DNA from 3 places in the Alkalihalobacillus phoenicis genome. Region 1 is predicted to be linked to each of the others. Evidence: riboswitches for the same ligand, from Rfam matches in the RefSeq annotation. Region 1 holds a riboswitch; each other region holds the start of a gene.
The links. Region 1 has a riboswitch for lysine ahead of AA0017_RS02565 (aspartate kinase). Riboswitches for the same ligand answer to the same signal wherever they lie in the genome.

Region 2: linked by a shared signal. The riboswitch ahead of AA0017_RS00920 (Na+/H+ antiporter NhaC family protein) and the one ahead of AA0017_RS02565 (aspartate kinase) in region 1 are both predicted to bind lysine.
Region 3: linked by a shared signal. The riboswitch ahead of dapA (4-hydroxy-tetrahydrodipicolinate synthase) and the one ahead of AA0017_RS02565 (aspartate kinase) in region 1 are both predicted to bind lysine.

What each region holds. Positions count from the first base shown of each region.
Region 1 is NZ_CP154853.1:572,933-578,226, reverse strand. Features, by position in the region: gene sdhA (succinate dehydrogenase flavoprotein subunit) at 1-1,154, opposite strand, end outside; gene AA0017_RS02575 (succinate dehydrogenase cytochrome b558 subunit) at 1,168-1,797, opposite strand; gene AA0017_RS02570 (DUF2507 domain-containing protein) at 2,413-2,826, shown strand; gene AA0017_RS02565 (aspartate kinase) at 2,886-4,121, opposite strand; lysine riboswitch at 4,250-4,437, opposite strand; gene uvrC (excinuclease ABC subunit UvrC) at 4,513-5,294, opposite strand, start outside.
Region 2 is NZ_CP154853.1:207,699-212,992, forward strand. Features, by position in the region: gene AA0017_RS00905 (HD-GYP domain-containing protein) at 64-1,170, shown strand; gene AA0017_RS00910 (thymidylate synthase) at 1,195-1,989, shown strand; gene AA0017_RS00915 (dihydrofolate reductase) at 1,986-2,468, shown strand; lysine riboswitch at 2,588-2,764, shown strand; gene AA0017_RS00920 (Na+/H+ antiporter NhaC family protein) at 2,897-4,447, shown strand; gene AA0017_RS00925 (sodium-dependent transporter) at 4,866-5,294, shown strand, end outside.
Region 3 is NZ_CP154853.1:1,624,034-1,629,327, forward strand. Features, by position in the region: gene kapB (sporulation phosphorelay system protein KapB) at 1-313, shown strand, start outside; gene dapA (4-hydroxy-tetrahydrodipicolinate synthase) at 579-1,466, opposite strand; lysine riboswitch at 1,600-1,783, opposite strand; gene AA0017_RS07735 (aspartyl-phosphate phosphatase Spo0E family protein) at 1,890-2,042, opposite strand; gene AA0017_RS07740 (YhcN/YlaJ family sporulation lipoprotein) at 2,299-2,982, shown strand; gene tnpA (IS200/IS605 family transposase) at 3,264-3,725, shown strand; gene AA0017_RS07750 (hypothetical protein) at 3,865-4,422, opposite strand; gene AA0017_RS07755 (hypothetical protein) at 4,542-4,697, shown strand.

The DNA.
Region 1 (5,294 bases):
TTCCCACCGTGTTGTGAGTAATCACACTCACCAGCCGCAAATAAACCAGGGATATTGGTCATTTGGTTATAATCAATCCACATACCACCCATTGAGTAGTGAACAGCTGGGAAGATTTTCATTGGAACTTTACGAGGATCATCACCCATGAATTTTTCATAGATTTCGATGATTCCACCTAATTTAATATCCAGTTCTTTTGGATCCTTGTGAGATAAATCAAGGTATACCATGTTCTCACCATTAATTCCAAGCTTATCATCCACACATACGGAGAAAATCTCACGTGTTGCGATATCACGAGGTACAAGGTTTCCGTAAGCCGGATATTTTTCCTCTAAGAAATACCATGGTTTACCATCTTTATACGTCCATACTCGTCCACCTTCACCACGAGCCGATTCACTCATAAGTCGTAATTTATCATCACCAGGAATTGCTGTTGGGTGAATTTGAATAAACTCACCATTTGCATAGGAAACACCTTGTTCATATAATTTAGCAGCCGCATAACCTGTATTAATAACAGAGTTTGTCGATTTACCAAAAATAATTCCAGGACCACCTGTTGCCATAATAACAGCGTCTCCAGCAAAATGACGGATTTCAGATGTGTGAAGATTTTGGGCCGTAATCCCACGACAGGTACCCTCATCATCCACAATCGCAGAAGTGAATTCCCAACCTTCATATTTCGTTACAATCCCACTTGCCTCATAACGACGCACTTGTTCATCCAAAGCGTAAAGGAGCTGTTGACCAGTCGTAGCCCCAGCAAATGCTGTACGGTGATGTTGCGTACCACCGAAACGACGGAAATCAAGTAACCCTTCAGGCGTTCGATTAAACATTACACCCATCCGGTCCATTAAGTGAATGATTCCAGGAGCTGCCTCTGTCATCGCTTTAACAGGTGGTTGGTTCGCTAAGAAATCTCCACCATAAACTGTATCATCAAAGTGTTCCCAAGGTGAATCTCCTTCACCCTTTGTATTGACCGCACCATTGATTCCTCCCTGCGCACAGACAGAGTGAGAACGTTTCACAGGTACAAGGGAAAATAGATCTACAGGTACACCTTTTTCTGCTGCTTTAATTGCTGCCATAAGACCGGCTAGTCCACCGCCGACAACAATAATTCTGCCTTTACTCATCTATACCCTCTCCTTAAATGTTTGCTAATTCTGGATTAATAAATGCTAAGATGGCACGAATACCAACGAATGTTAATGCAAAGAAAATCGCCATCGTCGCATATGTAGCAATTCGTTGTGAACGTGGTGTAACGGTAATTCCCCAGGAAACTAAGAATGACCAAATTCCGTTAGCTAAGTGGAATGTTGCTGAAACGACACCAAGAATATAAAATGCGAGCATAAATGGTGAACTTAAAATGTCAGCCATCATATCGTAGTTTACTTCTACCCCAAGTGCTGCTTGGAAGCGCGTTTCGTATACATGCCAAGCAATAAAGATTAATAAAAATACACCCGTAAAACGTTGTAGCATGAACATCCAGTTTCTAAATGTACTATAACGTTGAACATTGTTTTTTGCTGTAAATGCAATATAGATACCATAAATTCCATGATACAAAATTGGAATAAAGATAATAAAAAGTTCTAACGCGTATCTAAACGGTAAGCTCTCCATAAAATGTGATGCTTGGTTAAATGCACTTGCACCACGCGTAGCGAAATGATTGACAACTAAATGCTGCACTAGGAAAATCCCAATTGGAATTACTCCTAACAAGGAATGCAGCCGACGATTAAAATATTCTTGATTTCCAGCCATACCTTTTCCCCCCACATAAATTAATGTTTCCTATCCTGCTTGTCTTTTGGTTCCATCTACACTTTTCTCTCGTATAAATATGTACCTCCCTAAAACATACAGCATGCCATCACGTTTTTTGCTTTCATGAATCTTTTAGTAAGATTCTGTGAATAAAATCCGACAAATTAATTGTACTCCCATCAGATCATGTCGTCAAGAAAACGTATACATACTTTTTGTAATATTTATAGGAAATCTCCATACCTAATTTATCAGATAATTCGGCAGTTTGAAAGCGTTAAATAGCATTTTTATAAATAATTTCCGCTTTTTACTGGATTTATTTTAACAATGGAATTTATCTCATTTCTTTGAATTTAATCCTCCCCTTACTTCTCCTAACCCGTAATTATTTTCGCGGTATATTATCATACTTTTCTTAATTTTATTTCAATATTAAAACCTTACTTAAATAAGTTAGGAAATACCTAATTTTATTAGTCCAAAAACGCTTAGCTGAAAGTTAATTTACGTCCTTCACGTTGATTGAAGATTTTACATAATTTGACGTCATCCAATCTAGAGATAATTCTCCTGATTCTATGTATAATAAGAAACGGAGAGGGTGGTTTGATGGAACAAGAATCAACAAATGAATCAACTTTATTTGATTACGATTTAATCAGAAATGACTTGCTGCACGAACTCTTAGGGACGGAGCATGATCAAATTCTCTATTGGGGCGGAAAGTCATTAGCACGAAAACATGTCTTACATACTATAGATGAAATCATTCATTTTTTTGAAAACGCAGGTTGGGGCACATTGGAAATTCAAAAAAATAAGGCCCAAGCGAAAACATTGGAATTACACGGTCATTGGATGGGTAAAAAAGATGCTCGTTGCTATCAGCTTGAAGCAGGCTTTTTAGCCCAACAAATTGAACAAATGCAACAACAAATAACGGAAGCCACATATGAAAAGAAACGAAAACAAGTGACCTTCCAAATCCATTCTGATAAATACGATCGCAGCGAGCTCGATTAATGTTATTACAAAACAGACCACTGTGAGGACGAACGTTCTCATTCAGTGGTCATTCTTTTTTATATAGCCGGCTCAACTAATTCTTCTGCTAATTTAAATGCTTCATGTAATACTTCAACAGCTAGAACCATATCATCTTCTGAAACAACGGTTGATACTTTGATTTCTGACGTACTTACCATTTTTATAGCAATTCCTTCTTCTGCTAACACATCAAACATTTGAGCGGCTACTCCAGGATTAGATACCATACCTGAGCCGACAATCGAAACTTTCGCCAATCCTGTTTCATACTGAACATTCTCATACTTTAATTCATTTTGAGCCTTTTCTAACGCGACTAAAGTATCTTTTAATGTGGATTGAGTGACCGTAAAGGAAATCGTCACATGCTCGGCATCCGTTTCATTTTGAACAATAATATCAACATTAATAAAATGTTTTGATAACGTGCTAAATAGCTTAGCTAATGTATTCATTTCATTCGGTAACCCCGCTACCGTTACTTTGGTTACATCATTTTCAAACGCAATCCCTCTAACAATCAATCCTTTTTCCACCGATACTTCCTCCTCAATCAAAGTTCCTTCTTCTTCCACCATACTTGAAGCTACCATTAAAGGAACATCATAATTTTTTGCAAATTCAACCGCTCTTGGATGTAAAACTCCCGCCCCAAGTTGAGCCATTTCCAACATTTCATCATAAGAAATCGAATGAAGCTTCCGAGCCGTCTTCACATAACGTGGATCCGTTGTATAAACCCCTGTTACATCCGTATAAATTTCACATCGTTCAGCCTCTAATGCAGCAGCTAGGGCCACAGCGGTCGTATCCGAGCCACCTCTCCCAAGGGTTGTAATCTGAGCATCTTGGGTGAAGCCTTGGAAGCCAGCCACAATGACCACTTTCCCTAGCCTTAATTCGGTTTCCATTCTCGCTGTGTCAATATGAGCAATTTGAGCATTTCCATGATGGCTATCTGTTTGAATTCCAGCTTGCCATCCAGTAAACGATGTTGCCTCTATCCCTCTTTGCTGTAACGCCATCGTCAACAAGGAGATCGTTACTTGCTCCCCTGTCGATAACAACATATCCATTTCTCGTTTGCTTGGATTATCTGTTAACTCATTTGCTAATTGTAAAAGTTGATCGGTTGATTTTCCCATTGCCGATACAACGACAACAAGTTCTTCCCCTTTTCTTTGGACTTGCTCAATTCTTTTGGCAACATGTTGAATTCTCTCTACGGTTCCAACGGATGTGCCTCCATATTTTTGTACGATTCTTGCCAAATTCATTCATCCTCTCTCTTTTCACACGAAAAAGGCTTTGTTGGACGGACAATAAAAAAAGCAACCTAAAGGAAAATACCTTCACGTTGCTTGTCATACATAGCCGTACCACACTGCTCCCTTTATCCACGTGAGATAGTTCTCCACATAACCTTGGGTGTAGTTATGTGACAGCCTTATGTCTCTTAAGCATAAGTCCAGCATAAAAGAAAATGAGTTCCTTTTACACTTCGGCGAATTCCCCTTTTAAGTTCCTTCCTCAGACCTCATTATCCTCTGAAACTCTACTATTGGTTTTCGCGCCTCTACCATCACTCCTTAATAAAGAAGTATGGCTTATTTAATTAGTTAAAATTTTAGCAAATTTCTATTGCTTTAGCAAGGTAAAAATTTAGCTTTCTTTTGAATCTTCTTTTTCATGTAAAGCTTGATAAATACTTTCTGCGACAACTTGTGGAATTCCACCTAACGCTAACTCCTCCACTGTTGCTTCTTTCATTTTCTTTAGGGACCCAAAATGTTTTAAAAGTTTATTTTTTCGTTTCTCACCAACCCCAGGAATATCATCTAGCACTGATTGGAAAAATGATTTTGAACGCGTTTGCCGATGAAAACTTAAAGCAAAACGGTGAACCTCATCTTGAATACGTTGTAAAAGGTAAAATTCATGACTGTCTCTTTTTAATGGCACAATTGTCGGAGGATCGCCGATTAACAATTGGGACGTACGATGCTTTTCATCCTTCGCAAGCCCACATACAGGAATATTCAAATTAAGTTCATTTTCCAATACATCTTGAGCGGCTGCAATATGACCTCGCCCTCCATCAATAACAATCAAATCCGGAAACGGAAGCTTTTCACGTAGCAAGCGTAAATACCTTCTCCTCACCACTTCACGCATGGAGGCATAATCATCTGGCCCAACAACGGTCTTAATTTTATATTTACGATAATCTTTCCGACTCGGTTTCCCATCAATAAATGAGATCATAGCTGAAACAGGATCGGTTCCTTGAATATTTGAGTTATCAAAGGCTTCAATTCGATAGGGCGGTTTAATTTGTAACGCTTGTCCTAAACGCTCCACCGCTTTGACTGTACGTTCCTCATCACGCTCAATTAAAGCAAACTTGTCTTTTAAAGAAACTCTTGCATTTTCACTCGCTAATT
Region 2 (5,294 bases), 370 kb from region 1:
AGTTTTTTATTCATGGGAAGATAAAAGAAAAAGCTGTTCTACGTATAGAAGAGGGGACGTTCTATGAGACTAATAGCAGTGATGGTGGCGAAACCAGGGCAGCAGTTAGCCAGAGCGATAAAAAATGAGGAAGGTACGATTCTCTTAAATAAAGGTGTATGTTTAACTAGGAAATTAATCCAGCGCCTTAAGAGTATTGGTGTTTCGTTTATTTACATTCGAGATGATCAAATTCAACTTCCTGAGATCGAACAAGTGATTTCTACTGAAACAAGAGAATATACAATTAATCAGCTAAAAAAAGATTTTCTTGATTTAGCCGATGCGTGGAAAAAGAATACGAATCATTTTTCCTCTCTCCAATTAAATCTTGAATTTGAAGACGCTGTTCGATTGTTAATTGGTGATATAAAAAGTAAACCGAATGCTTTAACGTTGCTTCTAAGTGCGACATCACACGATCATTATATCTTTACACATTCATTTAATGTTACGGTTTATTCAATTGGATTAGCCGTAGAGTTAAATTACTCAGAACGTCAATTGTTAGAGGTAGGACTAGGGGCATTATTACATGATATTGGAAAAATGTCGACACCTTTAGAAATATTAGAAAAGCCAGGCAAGCTGACAAAAGAAGAGTTTGAAATTGTAAAAACTCATAGTAAAATAGGCTATGACTTATTAAGGCAAACAAAACATATTCCCCTTCAAGTAGCAAAATGTGCTCACCAACATCATGAACGGTTAAATGGGACAGGTTATCCGCAGGGACTGAAAGAAGATGAGATACACCCTTATGCGAAAATTATTGCGATTGCCGATGTGTTTGATGCTGTCACGACAAATCGAGTGTATCGAAAAAAGCCAATGCTCCCTCATGAGGCATTAGAGCTATTATATTCTGGTGCGTCGACCTTATTTGATTTAAGTTTAGTTACAGCTTTTCGTAAAACGATTGCTGTGTATCCAATCGGTTTAATGGTTACCTTAAGTGATAATCGAAAAGGGGTTGTGTTTCAACAAAATCGTGAAATGAGTACTCATCCGATCATTAAAGTTCTATATGAGGATGGGATAAAACTAGAAGAGCCTTATTTTATTGATTTAATGAAACATCTAAATATCACGATTATTGGAACCGATGCTTTTGAAGAGCAAAGTAGTTAAGTTATATAGTAGGAGATGAGCAAATTGCAACAATATTTATCTTTATGCCAACATGTACTTGAGAACGGAACAGAAAAAAGTGACCGAACAGGCACAGGAACTAAAAGTGTGTTTGGTTATCAAATGCGTTTTAATTTGGCCGATGGGTTTCCGGTAGTAACGACGAAAAAATTACATTTACGCTCCATTATTCATGAGCTGTTATGGTTTTTAAAAGGGGATACAAATATTGCTTATTTAACAGAGAATAAAGTACGAATTTGGAATGAGTGGGCCGATCAAAATGGAGATCTTGGTCCGGTTTACGGAAAACAGTGGCGTTCATGGCAAGGGGCTAATGGCAAAACGATTGATCAAATTAGCGAGTTGATTGAACAAATCAAAACGAACCCGGATTCCCGTCGTCTAATCGTAAATGCTTGGAATGTCGCGGAGATTGATGATATGGCTTTAGCACCTTGTCATTGTTTATTCCAATTTTATGTAAATGATGGTAAGCTTTCTTGTCAATTGTATCAAAGAAGTGCGGATATCTTCTTAGGTGTTCCTTTTAATATTGCTTCCTATGCCCTTTTGACAATGATGATTGCTCAAGTGACTGACTTAGAGCCAGGTGAATTTGTTCATACTTTTGGTGATGCCCATATTTATTCGAATCATTATGAGCAAGTCGAACTACAACTAACGAGAGAGCCACGTAACCTTCCAACAATGAAAATTAATCCAGATGTTAAATCGATTTTTGATTTTACGATTGATGATTTTGAACTTGTCGATTATGAGCCACATCCACATATTAAAGGTGAGGTGTCTGTATGATTTCCTATATTTTTGCGATGGCAGAAGACGGTGTCATAGGAAAAGACAATGATATGCCTTGGCATTTGCCAAATGATCTGCAATATTTTAAAAAGGTGACATCAGGTTCAACGGTTGTTATGGGGAGAAAGACATATGAATCGCTTGGTCGTGCGTTGCCGAAACGTCGCAATATCGTATTAACGACAGACGAAGCGTATCAAGCTCCAGGCTGTGAAGTTGTTCATTCAAAAGAAGCTGTTTTAAAGGCGATTGCGGGAGAAAACGAGACCTTTGTCATTGGTGGAGCAGGACTTTATGATTTGTTCCGTGGAGAGGTTGAGAAAATATATATGACGAAAATTAATGAGTCGTTTGCTGGAGATACATTTTTTCCGAAATGGGAGTGGGAGAATTGGGAGCTCATTTTCCAAAAGGAAGGTTCGGTTGATCCAGAAAATAAATATCCACATACCTTTTTAACCTATCAAAAAAAGTGAGAAGCTGATTTTTATTTATAAAGGAAGCTAGCACTTTTTGACTAAAATAACCATTGATTATAAAGAAATAGTTCGATATAATATGTTACGATAATATAAATAGTATTACCTCATCAACACGGTGAGGTAGAGGCGCGAATACGAATAGTACCCTTTATGAGGATGACAACGTTGAGTAAAGGAGAAAGGCAAGTTCGCCGAAGTTTATAGAAAAAGTCATGTTTCTATATGCTGGGACTGTATTAAATAAATGCAGGACTGTCACGGTTGAAAGACTGTGGAGAACTACTACTGAAGATGGGGATAACCTTGCGATCAAAAGGCATAATGGGTTTCCATTAGGGCCTTTTTTTATTGGGATAATTCTTCTTCAGCACACAAAAAAGATAAGCTCTTTAAAAAGAGAGCGGAGTAGAGGAGGATGTATCTTGGAAGTTGTAGGTACATGGTATTCATTAATACCACCTGTGTTAGCCCTTGTGCTTGTGCTGTTAACAAGGAAGGTATTAATTTCACTTGGAGTTAGTATTGTAGTCGGAGCCTTAATGTTAAATGGCTTTAATCCTATCGACGGTTTGATGCAAGTCGTTGGTATTTTTACCGGAATTTTTTATGTTGATGGTGGCATCAATGATTGGGAATTTTATATTATTTTATTTTTGCTCCTATTAGGAATGATGGCTGCTTTAATTACCAAATCTGGTGGTAGCCTTGCCTTTGCAGAGTGGGCAATGAAACGGATAAAAACCCGTGTCGGTGCTCAATTGTTTACGATCTTTTTAGGTTTTATTATTTTTATCGATGATTATTTTAATAGCTTAACAGTGGGAAATATTAGTCGTCCCATTTCGGATAAGCACCGAGTATCACGTGCGAAGCTAGCTTATTTAGTCGATTCAACAGCGGCACCAATGTGTGTAATTGCTCCTATTTCGAGCTGGGGTGCTTATATTATTTCGATAATTGGTGGAATTTTAACGGCACATGGATTATCACAGTATCAAGCGTTTGAAGCGTTTATGTTAATTATTCCAATGAACTATTATGCCCTCATTGCGATTGCTTTTATGATCGCTGTCGTTTTATTTAAAATTGATTTTGGTCCAATGAGAAGACACGAGGAACTCGCGATAACAACGGGACAATTAACGGATCCAAAATCAGGTGATCTTCCTGGAACAGATGGAGAAGTTGAAAGCCATAGTCACGGGAAAGTTTATGATTTAATTTTACCTATATTCGGTTTAGTTGTAGGTACAGTTACTGCTATGGTATTCACTGGGTACGGAGAGGCACAATCTGCATCTTTAATTGCTATTTTTGGTGAGGCTGATATTGCTGGTTCATTAGTGATTGGTGGAGTGATTGGTCTTGTATTTGCTCTTATTACGAATTTGGTCAAACCTGATAACCCAGACATGTTCCAAACTCTATGGGCTGGGATTAAGTCAATGCTTCCTGCAATTTATATTTTAATTCTTGCTTGGACTGTTATTGAGATCATTAGTGAAATTGGAACAGGTGGATTTTTAGCTGAGTTAGTGGATGGTACTATTCCTCCAATGCTATTACCTGCGATTATCTTCTTAATTGCTGGTTTTACAGCTTTATCGACAGGTACTTCTTGGGGAACTTTTGGTTTACTCTTACCAATTGCTGGTGATATGGCAGCTGCAGTTGATGTGACTTTAATGTTACCAATGCTTGCAGCCGTACTAGCGGGAGCTATTTTCGGTGATCATACCTCACCTATTTCTGATACGACGATTTTGTCATCAGCAGGTGCAGGAAGTCATCATATTGACCATGTTATTACACAGCTTCCCTATGCGATTGTTTCAGCGGTGATTGCCTTTGTAGGCTTTATTATCTTAGGAGTTACAGGAAATATGTGGTTATCATTATTGTTAGTAGTTGTCATTTTTGTAATTACAGTATTTGTAATTAAGCAATTAAATACAAGTTTAAAAAAAGCGTAAATGAAGTAGTCTAAGAAAAACAGGTTAAAATCAGCTGATGAGAAGTTTTGAAACTTTTCATTGGCTGTTTTTAGTTTGTGGGCTCCGGCTTTGGAATCGTGATAGAGAGAAGAGAGGGATGTGGTGGAGCGGATATATGGACGGAGATGGTATATTTTTAAAGAGGAGTAACGCGGTCGACACGAAAAAATCATGCCATTCGGCTAGGGCTTCTTTTGGTAAAAAAAGTTTTTGACAAAATTCGACTCAGTTATTATAATAAGATATTGATTAATCTGAAAATATAAAATAAAATGACATTGAGTTCGTTGCGACAAAAAAGAAAAGCTAGTACTTGATATAATTTTCAGATAATTTTGAAAAGATAGGACTGTATTTTAAAATATCTTTTCGTAAAGAGGGAGAGGAGTTTGAAAAGATGGAAGGTAGAGAACAGTGGGGGACAAGGGCTGGTTTTGTACTAGCGGCAATTGGTTCGGCAGTAGGACTAGGTAATATTTGGAGATTTCCATATGTAGCATATGAAAATGGGGGCGGCGCCTTTTTAATTCCTTATTTGTTTGCACTATTAACAGCAGGGATTCCTTTATTAATTATGGAATTTACAATTGGACAGAAATATCGGGGGTCAGCACCTTTATCGTATGCTAGGTTAAATAAAAAGGCAGAATGGATTGGTTGGTGGCAAGTAGCCATTTCATTCGTTATTTCTACGTTTTATGCGGTTATTATTGCTTGGGCTATTTCTTATACTTATTTTTCATTTAGACAAACATGGGGATCAAATCCTACTGATTTTTTATTAAATGATTTTTTACAGATTGTTGATCCTGGTCAATTAGGTAGT
Region 3 (5,294 bases), 1.1 Mb from region 1:
AGTGAAAGAGGCAGAAAATAAAGCACTTGTGAAAGTGGTTGCTGTCAAAAAACATCCACAACAAGGGGATTTACATCACCCGAAGCAAACAGAAGGTGTTTTTTTTCATGAAAGAAAGGCGTTAGCTCAGTATGAGAAAGCATGGATGCCGCTTTCTTCTTTAAAAAGCTTTGATGGAGAGGTTTTAGAGTATAAAGAATCACTAAGCCTTGCATGGAATCAGTTATATGAGAAGCTTAAAAGTGAAGAGACTGATTTTAATTTAAAAAGTATGGAAAAATTAAAGGATTTAAAAAAGGAATATCACTTCTAATAAGGTTTTTTTATGAATAGGGAGTAGGGCTGTGCGATAAAGTCAATTATTGGACTTAATAAGTACAGTCCTTTTTACACATTAGGATAGATAGGCTTAATATTAAAAAAATCGGGCTTTCCTAAAAGTCATGAAAATGACCATTCAAAATAATCAAAGCCGATGGATTTTACAACGAGTAAAATCCATCGGCTTTTTCTGAGCTTTGGAACAGCCCTTTTTTGAATTTAGAGGAGTTTGGAATGCTTTTTTTGTTTCGTTTTTATTAACTAACAAAAAAGCTTAATGAAGGGCTGAGCTGAACTTTTAGTTCATTGAATTCGGTTTCTGTTAACGGCACTAGAGGCAGTCTGACAGAGCCAACTTGTACACCATTCATATTAAGTGCTGCTTTAACCGGGGTTGGGTTTGGTGCAGCAAATAGGGCTTTCATGATTGGCAACAGCTCTCTATGCTGTATCGCTGAAACTTGTACTTGTCCAGCAAAGAAATTTTGGATCATTTGTTGCATTTCATTGCCAATAATATGAGAGGAAACGGATACTACACCAGTACCACCAATGGCTAATACAGGTAAAGTTAAACTATCATCACCACTATAAAGAGCAAAGCCATCTGGTGCACTTGCAATAATCGTTGTCATTGCGTCTAAATCACCACTGGCTTCTTTCGTTGCGATGACATTAGGTAGTACTGCTAAGCGAAGTGTTGTTTCTACGCTAATATTCACACTGCTACGACCAGGAATATTATATAGCATGATTGGCAAGTTTGTTGCTTCAGCAATCGTTTTAAAATGTTGATAAAGGCCTTCTTGAGAAGGTTTATTATAATATGGAGCAACAAGCATAATCGCATCTACACCTAATTTTTCTGCTTGCAAGGTTAACTCAACAGATGCTGCGGTTGAATTAGAGCCAGTTCCGGCGATAACAGGAATGCGACCATTAACAGCTTGAACAACGGTTTCAAATAAGTGTAATTTCTCTTGGTATGTTAAGGTTGGAGATTCTCCGGTCGTTCCACCTACAACAACGGCATCTGTGCCATTACTAATTAAATGCTCAATTAAATCTTTTGTTTTATTTACATCTACTTTGTTTTCTTCGTTAAACGGGGTCACCATTGCGGTAATAACTCGTCCTAAATTCATTTTACTCACCCTCAATTCCATTATTATCAATAAAATGGGCTATATCTATTATCTCCGATTGAACACAAAAAAAACAACAATGAAGGATCCTCATTGCTGCATGGCAATACTGTGTGTACACAATCATTCCAATGCGTGAGATAGCCCTCCATATAGCCTCGTGCTATATGACAGTCCTGTATTTATTTAATACAGTCCCAGCTAAATAAAAGATGAGATTCTTATTTAGCTTCGGCAAAATCCCCTTTTAGTATGCTTCATCAAAGCTCAACCTTCTACACATACTTACTGATGGAGTTTGCTCCTCTAGCCTCACTTCAACTGATGAAGTAAAGATTATTCACTATAGTGACTCTACCTTATCAAAAGATTTTACTCATTGCAATGATTTCATTTCACTTTTATGATTCAAATCATAAAAATTTAAATTTTATTTCTAATAATTGGAATTTGGAGAGTGTTCAGTAGCTCGTCTAATTCCTGGCTACATCGTACGGTTTCATCTGAAGTGAATCCGTACTTTTCGGCTAAACGTAACATTTGATTTCGCTTTGACTCAATTTTTAACTTAATCATTCATTTCCACTCCATTTAATTTTTATGTGTAATCATTCTTTTTATAATTTTGAAAAAAATATAAATACATTTATGAATAATTAACACAAACATTATTATAAGCGATAAAAATTGAAAAGAAAGACTTTCTAAAAAAAAAGTCATTAATTGCTAAAATTAGAAGTGATTCGACAATGCCCGGTGCTTTTATAGCCTTAATTTACCTCACTGATTTATAGATAATTGGAGCAAAATAAAGGTAGAGAGGAGGGATAAATTGAGGGCAACTATCTTGATGATGTCAATATTATTACTCATTGTGCTAACAGGTTGTGTGTTGGAACAACAACGACCGCTTGGAGCTAAAAGCGACCCCGATCTTACATTTAGCGGTCTTGGCACTAATGAAATGCGAAGTCATGAAGGTCCGATTACAGATATGCTTGTTCCCGATGATACCGTCTTAGGATTAACAAAGGACAAGGTACCTTATCAAACAGGCTCATTAGGGTATAAGCGTAATATAGGAATAACTGAAAAAGGGACAAATTGGAATGGGCTAATGAATAATCGTCCAGGTCTAATTAAAAAATTGTACGCACCCGATCAAAGCTATTTATTAGAGAGAAAACCAGGCACAGGCATTCAACAAATGGGATTAGATTCAACCGAACATTTAAAATCGTCCATTTTATCGTTAGAAACAGTAGAAGATGTGCATATTATTGAAACAGCTGAGCAAATGTTAATTGGAATTGAATCAAGTGAAGCGAATAATGATAAGTTAATTCGTAGTATCCGTGAAGCAACCGAAGCGGATTCAATGGATAAGGAAGTGTTGATTACGTCAAAACGTTCGATTATTAATCGAATGGAAGCATTTGAAAATGGGGAACAAGCTGGCTGGCCATTTCGCTCTTTTAAAGGAATGGTTGCCGAAATGCAAGAGTTGTTTAGATAAATAAAAAAGGACCACCCGATGATAAGCGGTAGATTATTTGGGTTGGTTCTTTTTTAGTAGAAAGAGGGGGAAAAGCTTTTAATGGACATAAAACAACCACAATGGTCATCGTACCAAATTGTGGTTGTTTTATTTAGTGGTTTCGAAAACCCCTGGCTATGCCGGGGGTTCTAAAAAGCTTCAAGCGTGGTATTAAAAAAAAACCTCACTTCATGGTAGGATAAAGTTGGTTTCCCGACCGCTTCATCGCACCAAAGAAGGAGGTATGCCCTGTGAAGGACATGAATAGTTTAGCACACACAACATGGAATTGTAAGTATCACATCGTGTTTGCACCAAAATACAGAAGACAAATCATCTATGGAAAATACAAAAAAAGTATCGGACAGATCATAAGAGATTTATGTGAAAGAAAAGGGGTCGTGATTCATGAAGCAAATGCTTGTCCGGATCACATCCATATGTTAGTAAGTATTCCGCCGAAGTTAAGTGTGTCACAATTCATGGGGTACTTAAAAGGGAAAAGTAGTCTCATGATATTTGATCGACATGCCAATTTGAAGTATCGCTACGGGAACAGGAAGTTTTGGTGTAGAGGCTTCTATGTTGATACAGTGGGAAGAAACAAGAAGCAGATACAAGAATACATTAGGAATCAGCTAAAAGAAGACTATATGGGTGATCAGTTATCATTGTTCGAAGACTATGACCCGTTTACCGGAGAGAAAAATAAGAAGAGATAAAGAAATTCTTTAGAATTAGTGGGTGAATGTGGTGCAAAAGGGAAACCGGTTCAGTGGGCCTTTAAGGCCTAGGCCGGTAAGAAAGGCTTTCAGCCGCAGAGTAAACCACCAGTTCACACTGGTGGTTTTGATTTTTTCATTAATAAATACCATATTCTTCGGTGATAGAAAACCATTCACGTTCTAATGACTTATAGCTAATAATCGCGTTTTCGTAATGTACCCGAGCAGAATGATACTGTTTCTCATCAATAGGAGCACGCATATCCATTAAAATTCGGTCTAATACGTCTAATTCAACGAGTAGACTTAGGTGAATTTCGTGGAAACCATTAAAAGTTTTAGGGCGCTCTGTATTGATTAACTCTACGGTTTGACTTCTAATTTCTGCTAATGCTTGTTGAAACGATTGTAGAGCTTCTGTTTCATTATTAGGGTTTTCAAAAAAGAATGCATGGTTTTCAAGATAGGAAATGACATTACTTAAGTACTGTCCTGATTTGTCAGCGTAAATCATCATTTGTTCATCCGCTAACCCTTTTCGTCGGTTTTGATCCTTATCACTAGCTACACCTTGAAAACCTAATGGGCGTTCATTTTTTTGAGAATCCTCGATAATTTGTGATTCAGAATCGACTTGACAGGCAGCCAAAGGGAGCAAGAAGGCGATAAGTAGAAAAGTGAAGCTTTTTTTCAAGGTAAATCCTCCTCATAACAATAGATAAATATAGTATGAAATAAAGAAACAGAACTTATGCATCTTTCTTCTTAGCAACTCATAAATTGTTAAAAGTGATGATATAAGGAGGAAGTGCCATGATTGCTTTTTTTCTCGTTTTAATTGCTTTCTTTTTTTGTTTATTTGCCTGTTCACTGTTATGGGGGAATCGAATAATAGAAGGAATTGAAGCTCGTTCTGGAAAAGAAGCCGATGAAATGCTTAGAATAATTGAGGAGAAAATGAAGAAATAGAAAAGCTGAGGGAGGCTGGAAAAACCACTCCTCTGATATGAAAACCGGTGACATTTTACTCGTTTAAAATGTCACCGGTTTTCATTATATTTATTGGAATGGAAGTCGATGGATAGCGTTCTACTCACCGTTCCCGAAAATCATGCTCCTCGTCCTAGAGGTTACTGAAAAAGTCTACTCGTTAAAATAGGGTTTCATGAATTAGTTGTACTCCGCCAGCTCCATACCCTACGCTTTCCGCGGGTGAACCGGGAGCCTCCTCGCTCCGCTGTGTGGTCTCCCGTGTTTCACTTCTCCCGCAGGAGTCTCCGGGTATTGCGCTGGCTCCGTTTTGGGTCACCAAAACACGGTTGATGCTATGATTGACACTCTAACAAATAATCTGATTTCTTAGGGGGCTTTCTCGCCAAAGTTAAACTTGAGACTTCTTCAGCAACCTCCGCGTCCTGTGGAGTGGCGTCGAACTAGCTAGCTTAGCTAGCGGATTTTGGCTCTGCCACTACTTCCCACGGGAGTTTCCTCATGTTTTCGTCCGCTAAGATAGAGGATTTTTCTAACTCATTTAGATCGTTTTGTCCCTACCTTTTTTATTTAATT